3 regions of the Dendrosporobacter sp. 1207_IL3150 genome follow, and region 2 is predicted to be linked to each of the others. Evidence: a T-box and tRNA genes for the amino acid it is inferred to sense, from the RefSeq annotation. Region 2 holds a T-box; the other regions hold tRNA genes.
What was found. A T-box is a leader RNA that pairs with one kind of tRNA and senses whether it is charged. The one in region 2 lies ahead of tyrS (tyrosine--tRNA ligase), so its partner is inferred to be a tRNA-Tyr.

Region 1 (7,344 bases), on a different contig from region 2:
TTGGCTTTAGGAATTGGAAAAAGCTCAGGAGCTACAGTTACAATAATCCCAGAAGAATTTGACGAAGGTAAAGTAAGACTGCAAAAAATTGTTGATATACTTGTTGGGTCGATTATAAAAAGGTTAGCGTCAGATCGTAATCATGGCGTTGCCGTTATCGCTGAAGGGGTAATTGAGAAGATATCGCCAGAGGATTTAATGGAGCTGGATGGTGCTTGCAGAGATGATCATGGACATATTCGCTATTCTGAGATCAACTTTGGCGAATTAATTAAGCGGGCAGTGGATAAAGAGTTGAAGTCAGCAGGGATCAAAATGACATTGGTAGATAAAGAAATTGGCTATGAACTGCGTTGTGCGCCGCCGATAGCATTTGATATTGAATATACACGTAATCTTGGTTTTGCGGCATTTGATTTTTTGCGGAATGGCGGTACTGACGCAATGATTACTATCCAAAACAATCAGATTGAACCGCTTGAATTTGACAAAATTCGCGATCCTGCTACTGGTAAAACTAAAATCAGGCTTGTTAATATAGACTCTGTCCAATATCAAGTTGCAAGAGAATTTATGATTAGATTAGAAGAGCAGGATTTAAATTCGAGTGTAATTCTAAAAAAGATGGCTCTTCTAACTAGAACTAGCCCGGATAATTTTATAAGAAAATACCAATATATCACTCAGTAAGACGGAAGAATATATTTAAATTGCCTGACAATACTAATTATGTAAGTATTGGAGGGGCAACTATGGATTCAGTTGGTGCTATTTTGTTCAGGGTAGTAGCAACATTAGGAGTTATACTAATTGCGTTGAAACTTGTTGGTCAACGTCGTATAAGTGAGCTAAATACGCTGGAGGCAGCGGTTTTTATCGTTGCCGCTACTGCTGCCGGCACGGTTATTGCCGATTCGAACGCAGATATTAGTGCTGCGATTATCGCTCTTATCATACTAGGAGCTATTCAGTTTAATATCGGACTGCTTACGAAAATGCGTGAGTTTAATTGTAGAAGAATATTAAAGCCGATTATTATAATTGAAGATGGAAGTTTGTTGCAGGAAAATCTGAAAAAATTACCTATTTCTACTGATCGACTTTTAGAGTTGCTACGTGGTAAAGATGTTTTCAATATAAATGAGGTTGAAATAGCATTATTTGAACCTAGTGGAAATCTAAGTGTTTTGAAAAAGGCACGATATCAGCCAATTACTCCAAATCAGCTTAATTTAGAGGTTGAACAAAATTTGGTATTAGTTCCGGTTATTATAGATGGAAATCTGCAAGAAGATGCTCTTAAAAATCTAGGATTTTCAGTAGTGCAGATTGCAGAATTTGAAAAGCTTAACAAAGAAAAATTAAATGAGGTTTTCGTAGCTTTTATGGATAAGGAGCATAATCTTCATTTAGTAAATAAAAACGATGCTGAAAGTAAAATGTTTATACATTGACAAGGGTGCTCCCTTGTTTTTTTTCGTGCAAGATAACCATAAATCTATGAGATATCAGTTTTCTGAGGTTCAATATAACTGTTGCGACTTGCGCGGGTATAATTGCGTCGACTCATAATTGAAAATGCCACGATGTAGTGTATAATGTTATAAGTGAGAGAGCTGGAAAATATTATAAAGGATGTGCTGCTATGAATGAAAATATAATTGCTGTAATTATTGGAATTATTGAAGGACTAACAGAATTTCTGCCAGTATCTTCAACCGGACATATGATTCTAGTCGGGTCTATGCTAAATTTTGAAGGAGAAATTGCTAGTGTTTTTCAGGTTTTTATCCAGCTAGGTGCTATACTTTCAGTCCTTTTTATATATAGAGAAAAGTTTGTTCAGATGCTCCAGCCGAGAAAACTGAGTCTTTATGGTCGCGGATTAACTGCTCAGCACGTGCTTGCAGGTATAGTTCCTGTTATGGGGATTGGTTACCTTCTTCATTCTCCTATTAAAACGTATCTGTTTTCTCCTTATACAGTTATTATCGGTTTGGTAGCTGGTGCCGTATTGATGTTGTTAGCGGAGAAACTTACTAGTCGTCCTAGTACCCGTGATGTTGATCAAATTACAATAAAACAAGCTTTTTTTGTTGGACTTTTCCAAGTTTTGGCTCTATGGCCTGGTTTTTCACGCTCAGGCTCTACGATTGCGGGTGGACTGTTTTTCGGTTTAAGTCGCAAAGCTGCAGCCGATTTTTCATTTATTATTGCAGCGCCTCTAATGGCGGTAGCTTGTTTATATGACCTATTGAAGGTCTGGAGTAAACTTAGCAGTTCAGACATTACGATGTTTGCTATTGGTTTTGCAGTGTCTTTTGTGGTTGCGTATATATCAGTAATGTGGTTCTTACGTTTTCTGAATAACTCTTCATTAGCGGCATTTGCTTATTATCGCTTTGTTCTTGCGGCGTTTTCCTATTATTATTTTTTTGTTCGATGACCAGGCCTTTATATAACATGGGCACAGGCCCAGCGGATAAGTCCCTGGATAAATTCGGCTAATGTTCATTTGATAAAGTAAGTTGTTTGTTAAAGTCATATAGAACAATTAAAAAATGAAAAAATTAACATCATAAAAGACTTTACATTTGAAAGCTCTTATGATAATATTATTACTTGTGACGAGGTAATTATTTATCGCGGGGTGGAGCAGTTGGTAGCTCGTCGGGCTCATAACCCGAAGGCCACAGGTTCAAGTCCTGTCCCCGCAACCAACTTATTAATCACTTAACAGCTAAAAAGTTATTGACATAATAAGTCGAATAATATATAATAACCTTGTTGTTGACGAAGCAAAATGCTGGCATAGCTCAATTGGTAGAGCAGCTGACTTGTAATCAGCAGGTTGGGGGTTCAAGTCCTCTTGCCAGCTCCATAATGGATGGGTTCCCGAGTGGCTAAAGGGAGCAGACTGTAAATCTGCCGGCTCTGCCTTCGTTGGTTCGAATCCAACCCCATCCACCATTTAATCGCGGGGTGGAGCAGTTGGTAGCTCGTCGGGCTCATAACCCGAAGGTCGTAGGTTCAAGTCCTGCCCCCGCAACCAACATCTATTTGCTGGTGTAGCTCAGTCGGCAGAGCGTATCCTTGGTAAGGATAAGGTCACCGGTTCAATCCCGGTCACTAGCTCCATAATATAATACGGCGGCGTAGCTCAGCTGGCTAGAGCATTCGGTTCATACCCGAAGTGTCCGGGGTTCAAATCCCTGCGCCGCCACCAATAACAACAGTTAACTTCGTGAAAACGGAGTTTTTTTATGTTTTAATGCGAAAACACTCCATGCTAAAATAAGTGTTTTAACTATTAAGTGTATAAAATAAATTTTGGTTGGAAATATTTATAAAGGCTGTAATTTCTAAGTTTCATAGTGGTGTGCTTAAAATCCGCGGCTCAGTCAGAATAATAAAGAATTTTACACAAAAGGGTTTTGGTGGAAAAACAACATACCCGGATGCGTGGGCTATTGACAGCGCGATATAAGTGTGCTAGATTATATTAGTGACATTTTGAAGACGTGTCATATTTACAGGTAAGAGGGGTGCAAAAAATGCGCAATGCAGTAACATTGGCCTGTGTTGAATGCAAACAACGCAATTATCAGTCCAATAAGAACAAAAAAAATGACCCGGATAGATTAGAATTCAATAAGTACTGCAAGTTTTGTCAAAAACATACTTTACACAAAGAAACTAAATAAATTATAATTAATCTGTTGATTAACATAAGTAGGGGTATAGCTCAATTGGTAGAGTAGCGGTCTCCAAAACCGTTGGTTGTGGGTTCAAGTCCTACTGCCCCTGCCATATAACTTTGTGTTAAGCTCAATAGCAGTACGCTACGGGGATGTGAAGAAAATGGCTGCTCAAGAAACAGCTGTGCAAGGCACTACTTCGCGCTGGAAGAGATTTTTCCGAGAAGTAAAAGCCGAACTGAAAAAAGTATCATGGCCGAATAAGCAAGAACTTATATCGTTTACAGGTATTGTATTTGTTTCTGTTGTTGCAGTTTCAGTATTGATTTGGCTCGTTGATATGTTTTTTAATGAGTTATTGCATTTAATTATACGATAAGCCGGCTAAGGGGGTGAGGGACGTAGCAGAGCGTCCCTTCAGGTGATGGAATCCGAAAGAAATTGGTATGTAATCCATACATATTCCGGTTATGAAAACAAAGTTAAAGCCAATCTAGAACGTAAAGTTCATTCGATGGCGATGGAAAACGAAATCTTCCGCGTACTTGTACCGATGGAAGATGAAGTTGAAATTAAAGATGGCAAGAAAAAAATTGCCAAGAAAAAAGTTTTCCCGGGCTATGTTTTGGTTGAAATGATTGTAAATGACCGTTCATGGTATGTAGTGCGTAATACACCCGGTGTAACTGGTTTTGTCGGATCTGGCACTAAACCAATCCCACTCACTGATGCCGAAGTAAAACGTATCCTTAAGGCGATGGGAATTGAAGAACTCAAGCCAAAGATTGATATTGAGGTGTCTCAGCACGTGCGTATAAATTCTGGTGCTTTTGAGAATTGGACAGCCACAGTCACTGAGATATATCCTGACCGCAGCAAGCTGAAGGTGCTTGTAAATATGTTTGGACGTGAAACTCCAGTTGAATTGGATTTTACTCAAGTAGAAAAGATATAGGTATTTATTTAAGGAGGTGTAACATAAATGGCTAAAAAGGTTGTTAAACTTGTAAAACTACAAGTCCCTGCTGGCAAAGCTACTCCAGCGCCTCCGGTCGGTCCTGCGCTCGGTCAAGCTGGTGTTAATATTATGGCTTTCGTAAAGGAGTTCAATGAGAGAACAGCTGCTCAAGCTGGTTTAATCATTCCTGTTGAGATTACAGTATTTGAGGATAGATCATTTACTTTTATCACTAAAACTCCTCCAGCTGCTGTTCTGCTTAAGAAGGCTGCCGGACTTGAAACTGCATCTGGTGAACCTAACAAGAAAAAGGTTGCTAAGTTGCAGCGCGCAAAAGTGCGTGAGATTGCTGAAAGCAAGATGAAAGACTTAAACGCTGCTAGTGTTGAAGCCGCTATGCGGATGATTGAAGGCACTGCTCGCAGCATGGGGATTGACATTATAGACTAATAAGTCTATAATCGTCTTCTCAGTGGGAGGAACTTCCGCTAATACCACAATAGGAGGAAAACGTAATGCCGAAATTTGGTAAGAAATATCAAGAAGCTGCAAAGTTGATTGAAGACAAAGTTTATGATGCTGAAGAAGCAATTGAACTAGCTAAGAAGACATCTATTGCTAAGTTTGACGAGACTGTTGAAGTTGCAGTTAAATTGGGCGTAGATCCTAAACATGCTGACCAACAAGTTCGTGGAGCAGTTGTACTGCCTTACGGTACTGGTAAAACTAAGCGTGTACTTGTTTTTGCTAAAGGCGAAAAAGCTAAGGAAGCAGAAGCAGCAGGTGCTGAGTATGTTGGTGCTGAGGATCTTGTAGCAAAGATTCAAGGCGGATGGGCTGATTTTGATGTAGCTGTAGCTACTCCTGATATGATGGGTACTGTGGGCCGACTTGGTAAAATCCTTGGTCCAAAAGGCTTAATGCCTAACCCAAAAGTTGGTACAGTGACACTTGATGTTACTCGTGCGATAAATGAAATTAAAGCAGGTAAAATTGAATACCGTACAGATAAAGCTGGAAACATCCATGCTCCTATTGGTAAGGTATCATTTGATAGTGAGAAGCTTGTATCAAACTTCCACACCCTGATTGATACATTGGTTAAAGTAAAACCTTCAGCGGCAAAAGGTCAATATCTTCGTGCTATTACAATCAGCACAACTATGGGCCCTGGCGTAAAGGTTAATCCATTAAAAGCCTCCGGCAAGAAAGACTAATTAACGCTAATACAAAAAAGTAAATAGCTTTGTTAGGGCTGTAGACAGCAGGTATTAAATAAAGGACATTGTCCGCCTGCCGAGGCCGGGGATTATAATATGGCATTGCCATTACGACCTCCGGTATTTACTGCCGAGGGGTCGTTTTTAGTTGTTCTTGTTCTAATTTGAAAGGAGGTGGATTACATGGCTGTAACCTCAGAAAAACAGGCAGTGGTAGCTGAGTTAAAAGAAAAGCTCACTAATACTAAAGGTGCTGTTCTTACTAACTATCGTGGTCTTACTGTTGCGCAAGATACTAACCTGCGCCGTAAGCTTCGCGAAGCTGGTGTTGAGTATCGTGTTGTAAAAAACACTATGACTCGCATTGCTGCTAATGAAGTTGGTCTTGAAGGTCTAGATGCTCACCTTGAAGGTCCTACTGCTATAGCCATATCTTTTACCGATCCAGTAGCTCCAGCAAAAATCATTTCTGATTTCGTTAAAGAAAACAAACTTGATGTTCTGGAAGTAAAGGCTGGTATAGTAGAAGGTAAAGTTATAGACGCAAGTGGTGTTAAAGCGTTGGCTGCTCTGCCGCCGCGCGAAGTGCTTATCGCACAAGTACTGGCTGGCATGCAATCTCCAATTGTGGGTCTGGTCAATGTTCTACAAGGCTCTATCCGCAACTTGGTATATGCGCTTGACGCAGTACGTCAACAAAAAGAGTCCGCTTAATAATTAATTAATAATAATTTAAATGAAAGTTTATGGAGGTATATTTAAAATGACTAAAGAAGAAATTATGCAAGCTATAGAGAGCATGACTGTTCTCGAATTATCCGAACTAGTAAAAGCTCTTGAAGAAAAATTTGGTGTTTCCGCTGCTGCTCCTATGGCTGTAGCTGCTGCTCCTGCTGCTGCTGCTCCTGCTGCTGAAGAGAAAACTGAATTTGATGTTATTCTTGCTAACGCTGGCGCTGGCAAAATCAACGTTATTAAAGTTGTTCGTGAAATTACTGGTCTTGGTCTTAAAGAAGCTAAAGAACTTGTTGATGGCGCTCCAAAAGCTATCAAAGAAAAAGTTGCAAAAGCTGACGCTGATGCAATCAAAGCTAAGCTTGAAGAAGCTGGCGCTACTGTTGAAGTTAAGTAATTTAACCTTAACAATATATTTAAAAAATAAAGAGTACCATACGGTACTCTTTATTTTTTGCCCTAACAAAAATTCATGGTAAGAGCGGAAACTGTATCGCCATCGATAAATGACGAAGTCGATATTGCACATTCTAAATAAGGATATATCTGCGGGATTTAACAAATATGGATTTATTTTCTTGACAAAGCATTTTAGATATGATAATATTCTTAAATGCGACATGTGTAATTTGTTGCGAGTTTGAATTTCTTAGCAACAAGTCAGTTAACAAAAAATTCGAAAATATTACTGCTCAAGGTATAACATTATGACTGGTAGGAAATAGTAATATAA
Region 2 (7,344 bases):
AGCAATGCATCTTCACGCACGTTCAGATATGTATAAAGAGAAACCTCCGACCCTATGTCAAGCTTTTGTCGTGTTGAATTTGCTATAAAAATCCTGTACCCTATCCCTTGCACATCAATAAAACAATAGTCAGTAAATACATGACTTACTATACCGCGAATATACCCTATCATCTTCCATTACCCCACACAGCTTTACTATTACAGTGAGTCGTACATATAGCTATAGCCAAAGCATCAGCTACATCATCCGGATGCGGCTTTGCCGGCAGATTTAGTATTCTTTGTGTCATATAAATGATTTGCTCCTTCTCGGCCTTACCGTAGCCTACGACCGATTGCTTAACTTGTAATGGGGTAAATTCAGCTAACTCAATACCATTTTGGGCTGCAGCTAATAGAATCACACCCCGTGCCTGCCCAACTGACATTGCTGTTCTAACATTTTTGTTGAAGAAAAGCTGCTCAACCCCAATTATATCAGGTTTGTACTTTTTTATAATTAAATCAATATCCCTATGGATAATTACTAATCTATCTGAAGCACTCATTCTTGGACTTGTTTGTACTGCACCATATTCAACCGCTTTTAATGAACTTCCGCGCTGTTCAACTAATCCATAACCACATATGGCTGTGCCAGGGTCTATTCCTAACGCTAACATACGCTTCCTCCTCTACTCTAAGAAACACGGCTTGCCCGAGCTTTAGTGAGTGGAAGCCGGTACATACCACTACTCAAATTCGACAACTGACCACTTTATTCCTTTTTTGCAGCCTCCTAGCCTGACAATAGAAACTGGGATACTAAGCTATTTTACCTTAGTATCCCAGTTATGTCTAACGTGATTGCATTCCTTCAAGTGTCCTTAGCAGTTCTTCCCGTGATTGAACAACTAAACCTCGTTTCAGTTCCTCAGCATCCTGCGGCATTATATGATCTAACGGAAGCTTAGTAACTTCTTTTAAAATTGCTTTTTCACCCGGCTTACCGTAATACACTGCAACATATCCATCTTTGACTCCAATAAACATATTATTAGCATGTTCTCGGCAGTAACTATCAACTTTAAGAGTCATAGCTATTTCCAGATTGTCAAACTTATCAATACTCCAGCCTGAATAAATGTTTTGTACTTGCTGATAGTTTAAGCCTATCAAATTTTCAGCAGGTTTAGTCTTAATAACTTCTTCATCATTGCACTTTAAGTAGATAATTTTTTGGGCAATATCCGTGTTAGGCGTTACCTTTATTTTATTATCCTGCTTTGCAACCTGCGTTTCTTGAGGCAGTATAGGATATTTATCCTGACCTGACGGATAATAAACAAAATAATATGTAAGCAGACCCACTAGCGCTAAAACAGTTCCCGCAAGTACTGCCCGCTTCTTGCCAACTTTTTTAAATGACAACATATTAACATCTCCCCCAAAAAATCTATGTTGCCAAAATTATTACCAAAAAATGCAATTTTTATACATAAATATATTTTTATATCGTTTGAAATGAAAAAACAGGCCGAAGCCTGTTTTTTTACATCATTTCTTCTGGAATGTCCATGTTTGAATAAACTTCTTGAACATCGTCATGATCTTCTAATGCATCGATAAGTTTTAACATTTTCACGGCATCATCAGCATTCAATTCTACTGTTGTTTCTGGAATCATTGTTATTTGGGCTATCGAGGTCTGTATATTGTTTTTCTCTAGTACTTCTTGTACTTGATGAAACTCTTCCGGACTAGTGGTTATTTCAAACGACTCATCCTCTGTTTTAAAGTCCTCTGCCCCTGCCTCAAGAGCCAGCATCATAAGTTCTTCTTCATCAGCCCCGGTCTCTTGTTCAATTACAAAGAGACCTTTCCGGTTAAACATCCAGCCAACACAGCCAGTTTCTCCAAGATTGCCGCCATACTTAGAAAACAAGTGTCTAATATCAGCTGCTGTGCGATTTCGGTTATCAGTCATTACTTCAACCGTAATAGCAACACCTGCCGGACCATAACCTTCGTAAGTTAGTTCCTCGTAAGTACTGCCTTCCAGAGCACCTAACCCTTTTTGTATAGCCCTCTGAATGTTTTCTTTAGGAATATTATTAGCTTTAGCTTTAGCCAAAGCTAGTTTTAATTTCATATTGCCGGTAGGATCACTACCACCTAGCCGTACAGCAACTGTAATTTCGCGACCAATTTTTGTTGTAACTTTACCGCGAATAGCATCCATTTTACCTTTTTTGTGCCTAATATTGGCCCATTTAGAATGCCCTGCCATAAATTTTTCTCCCCTTTTAAACTAAATCAGGAATTATTTTATCATAACATAACAATATTGGCAAAGTGTTAGTTTCAAAGAACTTATTCTAGTATTAATTGAGTATAATTTTTCTTGCCCTTGCGGATTAATACACTGCCTTCGGTTAACAATTCTCCTACTAACAGCATTTCCGGGTCGGTAACCTTGTCATTACCTATATATAAGCCACCTTGAGTAATTAATCTACGACCTTCACTTTTTGAAGCTATAATGCCTGTTGTAGCTAAAACATCTAGTAATTTAGTTTCAAGCATTTCTGATGTTATTGTAACCTTAGGCGCATTTTCTAATGAACCTGCACCACCAAAAAGCGCCTCAGCTGCCTGCTGAGCCTTTGCTGCTTCGTCACTGCCATGAATTAGTTGAGTTACTTCAAATGCTAAGGTTCTTTTAGCAATGTTTATCTCTTTATCTTTCAATGATCCAAGACGACGTACTTCATCCATTGGCAAGAACGTTAGTAAGGCTAAACATTTCGCAACATCTGCATCATCAATATTACGCCAATATTGGTAAAACTCGTACGGTGAAGTTTTCTTCGGATCAAGCCATAGTGCACCTTTTTCAGTTTTGCCCATTTTCCTTCCGTCGCTTGTAGTTAACAGCGTAAATGTCAGACCATACGCCGGCTTGCTTTCTTTACGACGAATAAGGTCAACTCCTGCTATAATATTTGACCATTGATCGTCACCACCTAACTGCATAACGCAATCAGTTCTCCTGTTTAATTCGAGAAAATCATAGGCTTGCATAAGCATATAATTGAATTCAAGGAAAGATAGTCCACGTTCTAATCGCTGTTTAAAACATTCAGCGGTCAGCATTCGATTAACTGAAAAGTGAACACCAATTTCTCGTAAAACTTGCACATAATTTAGTGACATTAGCCAATCAGCATTATTCATCATTAATGCTCTATTTTCAGTGAAATCAATAAAGCGCTTCATTTGCTCTTTAAAGCATTCGCCATTTTGAGCAATTATTTCACTTGTCATCATCCTGCGCATATCACTTTTGCCAGTTGGGTCGCCAATCATTGCGGTACCGCCACCGATTAGGCATATAGGTCGATGCCCCGCCTTTTGCATATGAGCCATAACCATCATTCCCAAAAAATGACCTACGTGGAGACTATCTGCGGTAGGATCAAACCCTATATAGAAAGTAATTTTTTCTTTTGCTAACAATTCTTCAATTTCTTTTTCGTGGGTAAGCTGCGCGATATACCCGCGCTCTTTTAGTACTTCAAATACCGACACCAATATATCCCCCTTAAATATCATTTTAAATATAAAAAGCTCGCCCCTAAAAGAGGGACGAGCTAAAACCCGCGTTACCACCCAAATTGCTAAAAAGCCGCTTAATAAAATGCACTACATAAATAATGCATAGCCTTTTAACGATGGCTAACCGACTTCACCTAGTAGATATAGTCCGAACTAATCTTTCGGCTGGCTGCTCATGGGTGTATTTCAGCAAGTATCCTTACTAGGTTTCACCAAGCCCTAGCTCTCTGCGAAGCAATACAAGTTTACTTTTCCCAATCATTGCATTTTATATTTATTATTATTTGTTAATATAACAACATACTCAAAAATTGTCAATCTATTTAACGTGCCAATGCCCGCCTTTGTTTAAAATATCCATGGCATCTTTGTTTTCAGATGCAGTCTTACACTCAGAAGTTGCAGCATAGTTTTCAATAAGTTTTCCCGTAACTTTTGAATTTATTAGGACACCTGGTCCACCGACACATCCGCCAGCACAAGCCATACCTTCAAAAAAGTTTGCGTCTATTTTTCCTGCCTTCAACTGAAGTAACGAAACTTTACAATTACTTAGCCCTTCGGCACGGTGTGGCTTAATAACGACATTACCGTCAAGTTTTTCAGCGTGCTTTATAACAGCTTGAACTACTCCACCAGCCCTAGCAAAGTTATTACCTGTACTTGATGCGTGTGTTTTATATTCAGTTTCCTCAACTGCGGCAATATTTATACCAGCACCCACCATAATACACGCCAGCTCTTCGAAGGTTAAGACCAAATCTATAACACCAGAGTATTTTGCGGCCTCTGCCTTTTTAGCAATGCAAGGACCAATAAACACAGTGACTATATCAGAATCAAGTTCTTTAATAACTTTTCCAGTAGCAATCATAGGAGAAACAGTACTAGAAATAGCACTTGTCATTTCAGGTAAATGCTTATCAATCATATCAACAAACGCAGGGCAACAAGAAGTTGTCATAAATGATCGTTTTTCCGGCACAGATTCAATGTATTCTCTCGTTTCTTCTACTGTAACAATATCAGCTCCATATGACGCCTCATAAACATCGTAAAATCCAAGTTTCTTAAGAGCGCTAATAACTTGGTTCGGCTGAACCTTTGCTCCAAACTGCCCAACAAAAGCAGGCGCCACAATTGCATAAACTTTTTTGTCTGCTTTCAATGCCTGAATCAGTTGAACAATTACTGACCGATCAGTAATTGCACCAAAAGGACAAGCCGTTTTACACCCTCCGCACTGAACACATTTTTCATAATTAATTAACGCTCGTCTATCGCTTCCCGCAGTTATAGCCTTTATATCGCAAGCACTTTCACATGGCCGATTTACTTCTATAATAGCACTGTAAGGGCACGATTTCTTGCAAAGTCCGCACTCAACACATTTATTTTTATCTATATATGCTCTATTTTGAACAACCATTATTGCTTTTTTAGGGCAGCTATTTATACAGTGATGTGCTAAGCAATTTCGACAGGCATTAGTAACTATAAATTTATCTATTGGACATTGATCGCAGGCTTCTGACATTACATGAATCATTGGCATATCTGCAGCTTGTCCCTCGTAAGCATTTTGAGCAGCGCTTTTAAGAGTAATACTTGCGGGCTGACTTAATGCCAATTTGATTCTGCTTTGAAGAACTGCACGTTCTTTATGAATACAGCAACGATATCGTGGCCCATCTTCAGTTACAACTGTGTTTAATATTTCTTCAACGTTATTAATTAACTCACCAGCAAAAGTCATTCTAGCTATTTCAGCTAGAACTTTACGGCGCAATTTAACAACTTCTGTGACTTGTGACATGTCCAAGTCTCCTTCCTTGCTAAGATAATCTATCCGTTTATCTTATCGTGAATTATTTCCAGTAATTCCTTAGGCGTTACATTCGAAAGCAAAACACCATCCACTTTAATATTAGGACCATTTCCGCATGCTTTTAGACAAGTTGCCCCTCTTAAATCTATTTTTGCTTTTTTTTCAGGCGCTAGCGATTCAATCGCTTCAAGTAAATCTTGAGCGCCTAACAAGTAACATGCTGAGCCCATACAAATCTCTATCGATACAAGTGTCATAAAATTCCCCTCCTACAATGTTAAAACCAATCTAGTTGAACTTGCTTTCCTTTAGACTCCAGTAAAGAACACAATTTAGACAATACCTGAGACTTTATATTTATTCTAAACGGATAATTAGGGTTTTGATGCGCAGGATTAACTGCTTTTCCTGCCATTATTCCAATCATGTCTGCCTCTAACAACATTCGTGCTAGTAGAGTAGCACCATCTTGCCGTTTATAATCGTATAGCCTATTTACATCATTAAGTCTTTCTAATACAGCGTTAAGAGTAAGTATCCCCTCTGTAACTAACTCAATATCTTCAATATGGCTGATTGGCGGCACTTGCTGATCATAAAATAATAGATCAACAGTGAGTGGTTTACCGGTTATTCTACTGACAATATTCGCAGTAGTTCCACCAGAAACTATCTTCTTGCCAGGTTGCCCAAGAAAACGTTGCGTTACCTTTTCGTCATTCGCCGGATCGGCTGGCGGTCCGGTTAATAGCGTCAAGTAACGAGCTTTATGCACCTTAACGGCAACTGCAGTTGAATCATCTCCAGGTCGACCAAGGTAATATCCTTCACAGCAGTTTACAAGCTGAGTTGTTATATCTTCAGGCTTACATTCACCTTTGCATAATGACTTCAATTCGTCAGCGACACCGTTCCACCCCCAGCCGAGCTTTAGTAAGCCTCCAATGCCGGCATGAATAACACCATCACTTACTGCTGTTAACACGTCACTTTCCTGTAAAACCATTCTGCCGACTTTAATTTTTTTGCCACCTATAATGCTTTCCTGGGTAGGAAACTTAACTACCTGACCATCACGTATCAGAAATGTTGGTGGACAATCAAACTCTACTACTGTCGTTAAGCCAGAAGGTGTTACTTTAATAATCTGTAGAGTCGAGTAAGCAATCTTCCTTTGTCGGCATACAGGTAGCGTCTCTGCAATTGTATTAACAACATCCTCTAATGGGATACCTCTTTTTAACATCGACGAAGCTATTTTTGTCGTTAATGTAGCTAAAATATTGGCCTTGACTCCACTTCCCAGCCCATCAGATAGAACTATTATGGTAGCGTCAGATGTCCTTGTTATAACAACATTATCTCCGCATAACTCTTCACCATCTTTTGATAGTTGAGCTATACCTACTTCGGCATGAAGTTGTTCCATTATTTCTCCTCCTTGCCTTTGAGAACCCAAACCATTTCAAGTAGTGCCGACTTAGTTTCGGCAGTAGTCTCGCCTAAAAGCCCCGCTATCTCCTGGGCTACCTGCATTTGTTTATTTATTATTTCTGATGCTTTGGCAACAGTTTCCTCTTTCATCTTTTGCCACTCTTGAGTTCTTTTTTCGTGATCGGTAACATTAGTGATAACACCGATTACTAATCCATGTTGTGGGACCGGCACTATCATTTGCTCTGTAATAACACCATGGTCAGAATATTCAACCCGCTTGCTTAGCACCTTATGTCCATAGTTTGCAGCAGCTACAAAGTCCGAGCAATCAATAAACTCAGTCAAACTATTACCTTTTTCCATAGGTTTCTTATTGCTGAACATTTGTTTTGCTGCTGGATTAAGTTCTTGTATAATCATTTTTTCATTGACAGCAATTATACCATTTAAGGAGTTCTCTACAATTATATTAGCAAATGA
Region 3 (7,344 bases), on a different contig from region 2:
CTTCAGTTATGGTCTCACAGCGGCATATCACGCGTCCGTAAAGGGGATTTTCCTCGATAAGAGATTGCTTTTCATCTAAGCTAAGCTCTTTAAATATTATCTGCTTTGTGCTTTCAGGTTTAAAGTCATCTTTTTTAATTAATTGCAGACCATCTTTTTCTAATATCTCAGTTACAAACTCAGCAATGGCAGGTGCAGCTGTTAGCCCAGGTGACTGAATACCTGCTGCATGTATAAGCCCTGCAGCGTAGTCAGACTTACGTATTACAAAATCTCCGCAATCGGCTGCTGCTCTTATTCCTGAAAACTGAGTTATGGCTTCCCTAAGAGGAATGTGCGGCAATAAGCCTTGAGCTCTATCAATTATTTCAGACATACCAGTTGGGCTTGTTGATATATCTTCTTTATTTTCAATATCTTGTGCGTTAGGTCCAATAAAAAAATTACCGTGAACAGTGGGGCAAATCAATATACCTTTACTTACTTTACTAGGAGCTGGGAAAACTACGGTGTTTACTAAACCGCCAACTTTACGGTCAAATAAAATATACTCACCTTTACGTGGCTTAATACTAAAACTATTGTCACCTACAGTACGACTAATATCATCGGCGTGTACGCCAGCAGCATTAATTACGTATTTGCAGTTTATTGTTCCCTTGTCTGTTTGGACACCTGTAACCTGTCCATTTTCAATTAATATTTCCTCGACTGTACATTCAGTTATTACCTTTACGCCATTCATTATAGCGTTATCAGCAAATGCTACTGCTGCGCCAAAAGGCAGAAATATACCAGCAGAAGGCGCCCAAAGTGCTCCTTTAACATCTGTTGATAGATTAGGTTCTTTTGCTAACACTTCATCTTTAGACAGAATTTCAAGCCCTGGTACGCCATTTTCATTTCCACGTACTAATAGCTCGTTTATAGTTTCCATTTCTTCATCTGTTTTTGCGACAACCAAAGAGCCTGTCCACTTGATATCCAAATTCAATTCTTTTTCTAGCTCGTGATACAGCGCATTGCCACGCACATTTAATTTTGCCTTCAAAGTATCTGGGTGTGCGTCAAATCCCGCATGAAGTATAGCACTATTTGCTTTAGTAGTTCCAGCAGCCACATCAGGCTGTTTTTCAACTAAAACAACATCAAGCTTATACTTTGACAAGTCTCTAGCAATAGCTGTACCTACGATACCTCCGCCAATAATTACGATATCTGCCTTGGTTACCTTTTGCATCATGTCACTCCTCTTTATCCACGGGCATTAATATATCTTATATATCAGAAAAGAGACGACCCAAGGGCGACTGCTTTAATATCAAAGCAGTCGCCCTAAAGGACCGTCTCTTAACTCTCTAGCCCGTATTTATTTATAGTAAATTAGTTTACTCTTCCCAGTCCATTGCGCGTTTTACAGCTTTTTGCCAGCCACTGTAAAGTTTAGCGCGGTTTGCATCTTCCATTTCTGGCTCAAAACGTTTGTTTAGCTTCCAGTTCTCAATTAAATCTTCTTTGCTATTCCATACACCAACTGCTAAGCCAGCAAGATAAGCTGCCCCTAGTGCTGTTGTCTCAGTAACATCAGGTCTATCCACTGGAACGCCAAGAATATCACTTTGGAATTGCATTAGAAGGTTATTTGCTACTGCACCACCGTCTACTTTTAGGGCTTGCAGTTTGATACCAGAGTCAGCTTCCATAGCACTAAGTACATCTTTAGTTTGATATGCCATTGAGTCTAAAGTTGCACGAGTAAGGTGAGCTTTAGTTGTACCACGAGTCAGCCCAAAAATAGCACCACGAGCTTTCATATCCCAGTATGGAGCACCCAAACCAACAAACGCAGGTACTACATATACACCTTCAGCATCGGCTACCTTTTGAGCATAATACTCTGAGTCAGCAGCAGCTTCGATCAATTTTAGACCGTCACGAAGCCATTGAATTGCAGAACCTGCAACGAAAATACTGCCTTCTAGAGCATATTCTACTTTACCTTCAATGCCCCAAGCAATAGTTGTTAATAAGCCATTTTTAGATGAATACAATTCACTGCCTGTATTCATAAGCATAAAGCAACCAGTACCATAGGTGTTTTTCGCCATACCCGGCTTAAAGCAAGTTTGACCAAACAATGCTGCTTGCTGGTCACCAGCAGCCCCTGCAATAGGAACAGTCGCGCCAAGGAATATTGCCGGATCGGTATTGCCATATACTTCGCTAGATGGGCGAACTGCAGGCAGCATAGATGCTGGAACGGTAAGCACATCAAGAAGCTCTTCATCCCATTTCAAATCGCGGATATTATACATTAATGTACGGGAAGCATTTGAGTAATCTGTAACGTGAACTTGACCGCCAGTTAACTTCCAGATAAGCCAAGTGTCAATTGTTCCAAATAGTAACTCTCCAGCTTCTGCTTTAGCGCGAGCGCCTTCAACATTATCTAGAATCCATTTAACCTTAGTACCGGAGAAATAAGCATCTACAACTAATCCAGTTTTTTCTCTGAACATAGATGCTAAACCTTTTGCCTTGATATCATTACAAATATCCATAGTTTGACGAGACTGCCAAACTATTGCATTATAAACCGGCTTGCCAGTATTCTTATCCCAAACAACTGTAGTTTCACGTTGGTTAGTAATACCAATTGCAGCAATTTCAGTCGGTGAAATACCAGCTTTAGCAACTACTTCAGCAACTGTACCAATTTGAGTTCCCCAAATTTCTTCAGCATTGTGCTCAACCCAGCCTGGTTTAGGGAATATTTGAGTAAATTCCTTTTGGGCAACGGCAACAATATTAGATGACTGATCAAATAGAATCGCTCTTGAGCTTGTAGTTCCTTGGTCTAGCGCTAAAACATACTTCTTAGTCATTTCAGCCACTCCTCAAATATATTTTTATTAACAATCAAACTAAATACCAACCATAATCAAATACCTTAAATACCAATAAGTGTTTATATTACATTAAGCCTATAGCATGACCGATAACATATGCAACTGCTGCACCGGCAAGAGGACCAACAACTGGAATCCATGAATATCCCCAGTCGGAATCACCTTTACCAGCAATCGGAAGAATTGCATGTGCGATACGAGGTCCAAGATCACGAGCAGGGTTTAGCGCATAACCAGTAGGACCGCCCAAGCTTAAACCTAATGCCCAAACCAAAATACCTACCAAGTATGGACCAAAGCCTGCTGGAATGCTTCCAGTATTTTTAGAGAATATAGCAAAAATCATTAGTACAAGCATTGCAGTGGCAATAATTTCACAAAGTAAGTTAGCGCCAGTGTTACGAATAGCAGGAGCTGTGCAGAATATCGCAAGTTTAGCACCTTTATCTTCAGTAACTTCCCAGTGTGGTAAGAAAGCCAACCAAACAATCGTTGCACCAACGATACCGCCAAGTAATTCAGCGCCCATTGTCGCAATAGCTTGAGGCATAGTATAAACGCCCATAAAAGTTTTAGCAAGAGTTACTGCTGGGTTCAAATCGGCTTGCGGAGCTCCCGTAGCAACCGCTGAAAAAACGCCGAGAACTACACCAAATGCCCAACCTGCGGTAATTACCATCCAGCCTGCGCCTTCAGCTTTTGATTTTTTAAGAAGGCAGTTAGCGACAACACCACAACCAAAAATCATTAACACCATAGTACCAAAAAATTCACCAAATAAATTTGTCATAATACGATCCCCCTCATTAAATTTTTATAAGTCCGAAATTTTTGTTGTCTGATATCAACCCCTTTTAGCATTAGACTAGACATAGAAAAAGAAGCCCAAAACAAACCTAGCCTGCATGACTAAATCTATAATGAACTTCTCTAGTATCTCTCGTCCAAAATATTTACTTAATAAATGATATTAGACATTTGTCATAATATTCCTTTAAATTAAAAAAATTATTTTATTTCCATAATTCTCGTCTGCTGGTACTTACAGCATGGATACCTCGACTTAATGCAGTCTTCGCATCTTCGGCAGTATAGATTAGACCACCAGCTAAAATTGGCAACCCAGTCTCTTTAAAAAGTTCTTGTATTGTAGCAGCTGGAACAGAAGCAGGCAATATTTCTACCGCGTCTGGTTTACAACTATGTAATAGATGAATTCCAGAACGCAGCGCTTCTGAATCCATTAAAAAAAGTCTTTGAATTACAATCATGCCCTCTTCACGAGCATATTTTACCAGTTGGGGTTTAGTAGTAATAGCACCAGTGACTCCCATTCTAGCCAAGAATTTAATGCCAGCTTTATCTTTTCCAAAACCGCCTAACAAGTCTAAATGTACAAGCAACCGCTTATTATATTTTTTAGCCTCGGCTATAAGTTCGGGTAATACAATAATATCGCCAAATAACAATATTACACTTTGGGCACTAGTGCTTGATAACGCACATTTAAAATCACTAATAGTGCGAGCTGCAGGCACAATCGATCCTTCCGTGAATAATCTATCGCAGATTGTTGTTTGTCCCATTTTTACTCACATCTCTTTTACTTAAAATAATATTACATATAAATGAATTTCGGTTAAATTCAAAATATTCCTTTTTGAAAAATACAAAAGAAAATAATACCTTCCAAAAAACAAAAAAATTTAGTTCGTAAAAAAAACTTTTGGGGAAACTATTTTTCAGGAGGTGATTATTTAAAAATTAGAATAACGCTTTTACACTAAAAATACACAAGAGGTGATAATTATGGATAATGAACGTAATAACCCAATTACTAATGCCTATACCGACACTGATACTCCTAATAACATTATTACTACTATTACTACTCCAACAACATCATCATCAACAACTACTACCAACGCCTCTTCGCCTACTATTCAAAATGAAAACGCTTTTAAAGGCACAGGTCTTGAATCAAGCGCTGAAGAAAAGCCGTTATATACTTCAGGGACTTCGGAAATGCCTGCATAATATATCCTTAGTAACAATACCAAATAGGGGTGGAAATGTCCACCCCTATTTAATTCCATAAAATCTACATAAAAATTCAGTTGACATATATCGTAAATATGATATATAATGCATATTGTCGCTAATGCGATTTGCTGGCATAGCTCAATTGGTAGAGCAGCTGACTTGTAATCAGCAGGTTGGGGGTTCAAGTCCTCTTGCCAGCTCCATAATGGATGGGTTCCCGAGTGGCTAAAGGGAGCAGACTGTAAATCTGCCGGCTCTGCCTTCGTTGGTTCGAATCCAACCCCATCCACCATATTTTGGCGGCGTAGCTCAGCTGGCTAGAGCATTCGGTTCATACCCGAAGTGTCCGGGGTTCAAATCCCTGCGCCGCCACCACAATGCTAATTAAACCTCACTCTATAGTGAGGTTTTTTACTTTCTCAAAAAGGCACGATTAGTATAGTATCTACTTCACCTTGAGCAAAAGCCTTTTTAAAATTAAAGCCCATTATTGCAGTACCAGACTCCCTTACCGCGCAAAATATCCCCACCGGACCCAGGTTCGTCTCCTTCTTTTATTACCCAAAAATCCCATCGTTCAACAGTAGATGCGGGACCATAAGGTTCATGCCAACGAAAATCACCATCCAAATTATCCGCAGCTTCAGCATGAGTCATAACATGTTTATTATCAATAGGTATATCTAATGCTTTTGTTAGAACTGCTAGTGATTGAGCAATTCCCTCTATCTGATAGTCAGTAGGAGGCTCTGGGCCTAGATCATTAGCCGAGTGAGCATTATAAGCGCAAGCAGCAGATATCGCAACTGCACCACTGTTACGGTGATAGGTGTGCAGCTTATATTCATTAAAATCGTCCGTACTGACAAATAATTCGCCATTTTTACCGATATTAATATGATAGTCATTATAATATTGATCATAATGTCCAGCTGACCAATGAATATATATCTTAACCGGGCGTCCAAGGTTTTCGGCAACTGTTTTTAGACCGGCTTTTGCATTTTCGGCCATTATTCTAAGTTCATCCAAATTAATCTTTCTCATGTACAGCACTCCTTCCTTTGGTTCTCAACCTTATAATATATTATGCCATCTTAATTGGTATTGCTAAAGAACTTAAAATGAAACTATAGCAACAGCGTAATATAAGTGGAAAGAGTCATAATGAGGCAAAAATATAGCCCTCTATCAGCTGATAGAGGGCTATTAATGATTTTATTTAAAAATGCCAAAAGGCTTTCCAACAGGTAAAAACACTTTGCCAAAGTGATGATTTAGAACCACTGCACCTGAACCATAGAAAGATAGTAAAGAGATTATCAATTCAGACCAAGCTGCAATAGTATGTGCTGTATGGTTAGCACTGTAAGTATCAATCGCTAAACAAAGTAAAAGAATATCAATAAGGACGAGAATTGAAAAAAGAACTTTGTTTGTTTCCATGAAGCCAATAGTCAAAAATAAGGAAAAGATTAAATATCCAATAAATGCAAATGCTAATTGTTTTGGATCAGCGGTAGCAGCTAGAGCAGGACCAAAAACACCTAATTTTATCAGCCAGCTAGTTCCTACACCAAACCAGAATAAAGCATAGGCGCCAAATGTAGTTGCTCCTAAAATATTGTTGTGCTTGAAATCATAAATACTAGCAATTAATTGGGCAATAGCACCTAAGAAAATAGCCCAAGGCAATACAAACGCTACCCCTGTAGTTATTCCTAATTTTTGGGACGATGCAACCAGTGTAACCATAGCAAGTCCAACTAAACCTAATGCCGAAGGATCTGCAACAGTAATTTTTACATTTTGCGTGTTACCAGTACTCATTAATAACCTCCTAAATACAAAGTATTTTTAAAATATCATATTTGGTCATATTGTGTCAATCACTGTAGTTAAAATAATTTAATTAATTATTTTAATCAAAAATTATCCATGTCTGTACCTTAAAATTTACCTGTAAATTTATCCAATAACAAAGCACGGTCATGAGACCGTGCTATTAAACATTTCTAAACTTTTATATAAGATTTATTCTTAAGCTTAATATATTCTTCACTTAGTTTTTCCAATTCAGCCATTATACGTTCTTTAATCTCGGGTTCTTCGTTTTGATAACAAAGCCGATTTGATAAATCGGCAATTTTTAGCCTAATTTTGGCTAATTCGTCAATCTCCATGCTTTCTCGCCTCCACATCGCCCCTTATATGGTAATTATATTATAAGCTATTTGTCAATTTTTGCCAAAAGATGTTATGTAAAAAGATTTTGAGTATAGTATTTTTTATTAGTAAGATCGAATTTCATCCATTTTTCATCGCTGCCAAAATGCTCAAACCCCAACTTACACCAAAACCCGTCTACTTTTGCATTAGATAAAAGACCTAC

Region 1: it has a tRNA-Tyr gene. The T-box ahead of tyrS (tyrosine--tRNA ligase) is inferred to sense a tRNA for this amino acid. The anticodon was not compared.
Region 3: it has a tRNA-Tyr gene. The T-box ahead of tyrS (tyrosine--tRNA ligase) is inferred to sense a tRNA for this amino acid. The anticodon was not compared.

What each region holds. Positions count from the first base shown of each region.
Region 1 covers NZ_JBAIYU010000032.1:116,994-124,337, reverse strand. The annotation lists gene pfp (diphosphate--fructose-6-phosphate 1-phosphotransferase) at 1-690, shown strand, start outside; gene V6C17_RS15640 (DUF421 domain-containing protein) at 753-1,454, shown strand; gene V6C17_RS15635 (undecaprenyl-diphosphate phosphatase) at 1,646-2,446, shown strand; tRNA gene V6C17_RS15630 (tRNA-Met) at 2,645-2,720, shown strand; tRNA gene V6C17_RS15625 (tRNA-Thr) at 2,806-2,881, shown strand; tRNA gene V6C17_RS15620 (tRNA-Tyr) at 2,886-2,970, shown strand; tRNA gene V6C17_RS15615 (tRNA-Met) at 2,977-3,052, shown strand; tRNA gene V6C17_RS15610 (tRNA-Thr) at 3,063-3,138, shown strand; tRNA gene V6C17_RS15605 (tRNA-Met) at 3,150-3,226, shown strand; gene rpmG (50S ribosomal protein L33) at 3,555-3,704, shown strand; tRNA gene V6C17_RS15595 (tRNA-Trp) at 3,735-3,810, shown strand; gene secE (preprotein translocase subunit SecE) at 3,862-4,077, shown strand; gene nusG (transcription termination/antitermination protein NusG) at 4,123-4,653, shown strand; gene rplK (50S ribosomal protein L11) at 4,681-5,106, shown strand; gene rplA (50S ribosomal protein L1) at 5,172-5,873, shown strand; gene rplJ (50S ribosomal protein L10) at 6,060-6,590, shown strand; gene rplL (50S ribosomal protein L7/L12) at 6,640-7,008, shown strand.
Region 2 covers NZ_JBAIYU010000014.1:1,734-9,077, reverse strand. The annotation lists gene ruvA (Holliday junction branch migration protein RuvA) at 1-173, opposite strand, end outside; gene ruvC (crossover junction endodeoxyribonuclease RuvC) at 170-664, opposite strand; gene V6C17_RS08195 (BofC C-terminal domain-containing protein) at 840-1,415, opposite strand; gene V6C17_RS08190 (YebC/PmpR family DNA-binding transcriptional regulator) at 1,534-2,271, opposite strand; gene tyrS (tyrosine--tRNA ligase) at 2,355-3,596, opposite strand; T-box leader at 3,623-3,870, opposite strand; gene V6C17_RS08180 (4Fe-4S dicluster domain-containing protein) at 3,919-5,415, opposite strand; gene V6C17_RS08175 ((2Fe-2S) ferredoxin domain-containing protein) at 5,445-5,684, opposite strand; gene V6C17_RS08170 (SpoIIE family protein phosphatase) at 5,705-6,856, opposite strand; gene V6C17_RS08165 ([Fe-Fe] hydrogenase large subunit C-terminal domain-containing protein) at 6,856-7,344, opposite strand, start outside.
Region 3 covers NZ_JBAIYU010000017.1:48,146-55,489, reverse strand. The annotation lists gene V6C17_RS09295 (NAD(P)/FAD-dependent oxidoreductase) at 1-1,243, opposite strand, end outside; gene glpK (glycerol kinase GlpK) at 1,389-2,885, opposite strand; gene V6C17_RS09285 (MIP/aquaporin family protein) at 2,974-3,702, opposite strand; gene V6C17_RS09280 (glycerol-3-phosphate responsive antiterminator) at 3,923-4,495, opposite strand; gene V6C17_RS09275 (hypothetical protein) at 4,719-4,946, shown strand; tRNA gene V6C17_RS09270 (tRNA-Thr) at 5,080-5,155, shown strand; tRNA gene V6C17_RS09265 (tRNA-Tyr) at 5,160-5,244, shown strand; tRNA gene V6C17_RS09260 (tRNA-Met) at 5,251-5,327, shown strand; gene V6C17_RS09255 (N-acetylmuramoyl-L-alanine amidase) at 5,430-5,999, opposite strand; gene V6C17_RS09250 (acetate uptake transporter) at 6,171-6,782, opposite strand; gene V6C17_RS09245 (hypothetical protein) at 6,968-7,135, opposite strand; gene V6C17_RS09240 (hypothetical protein) at 7,210-7,344, opposite strand, start outside.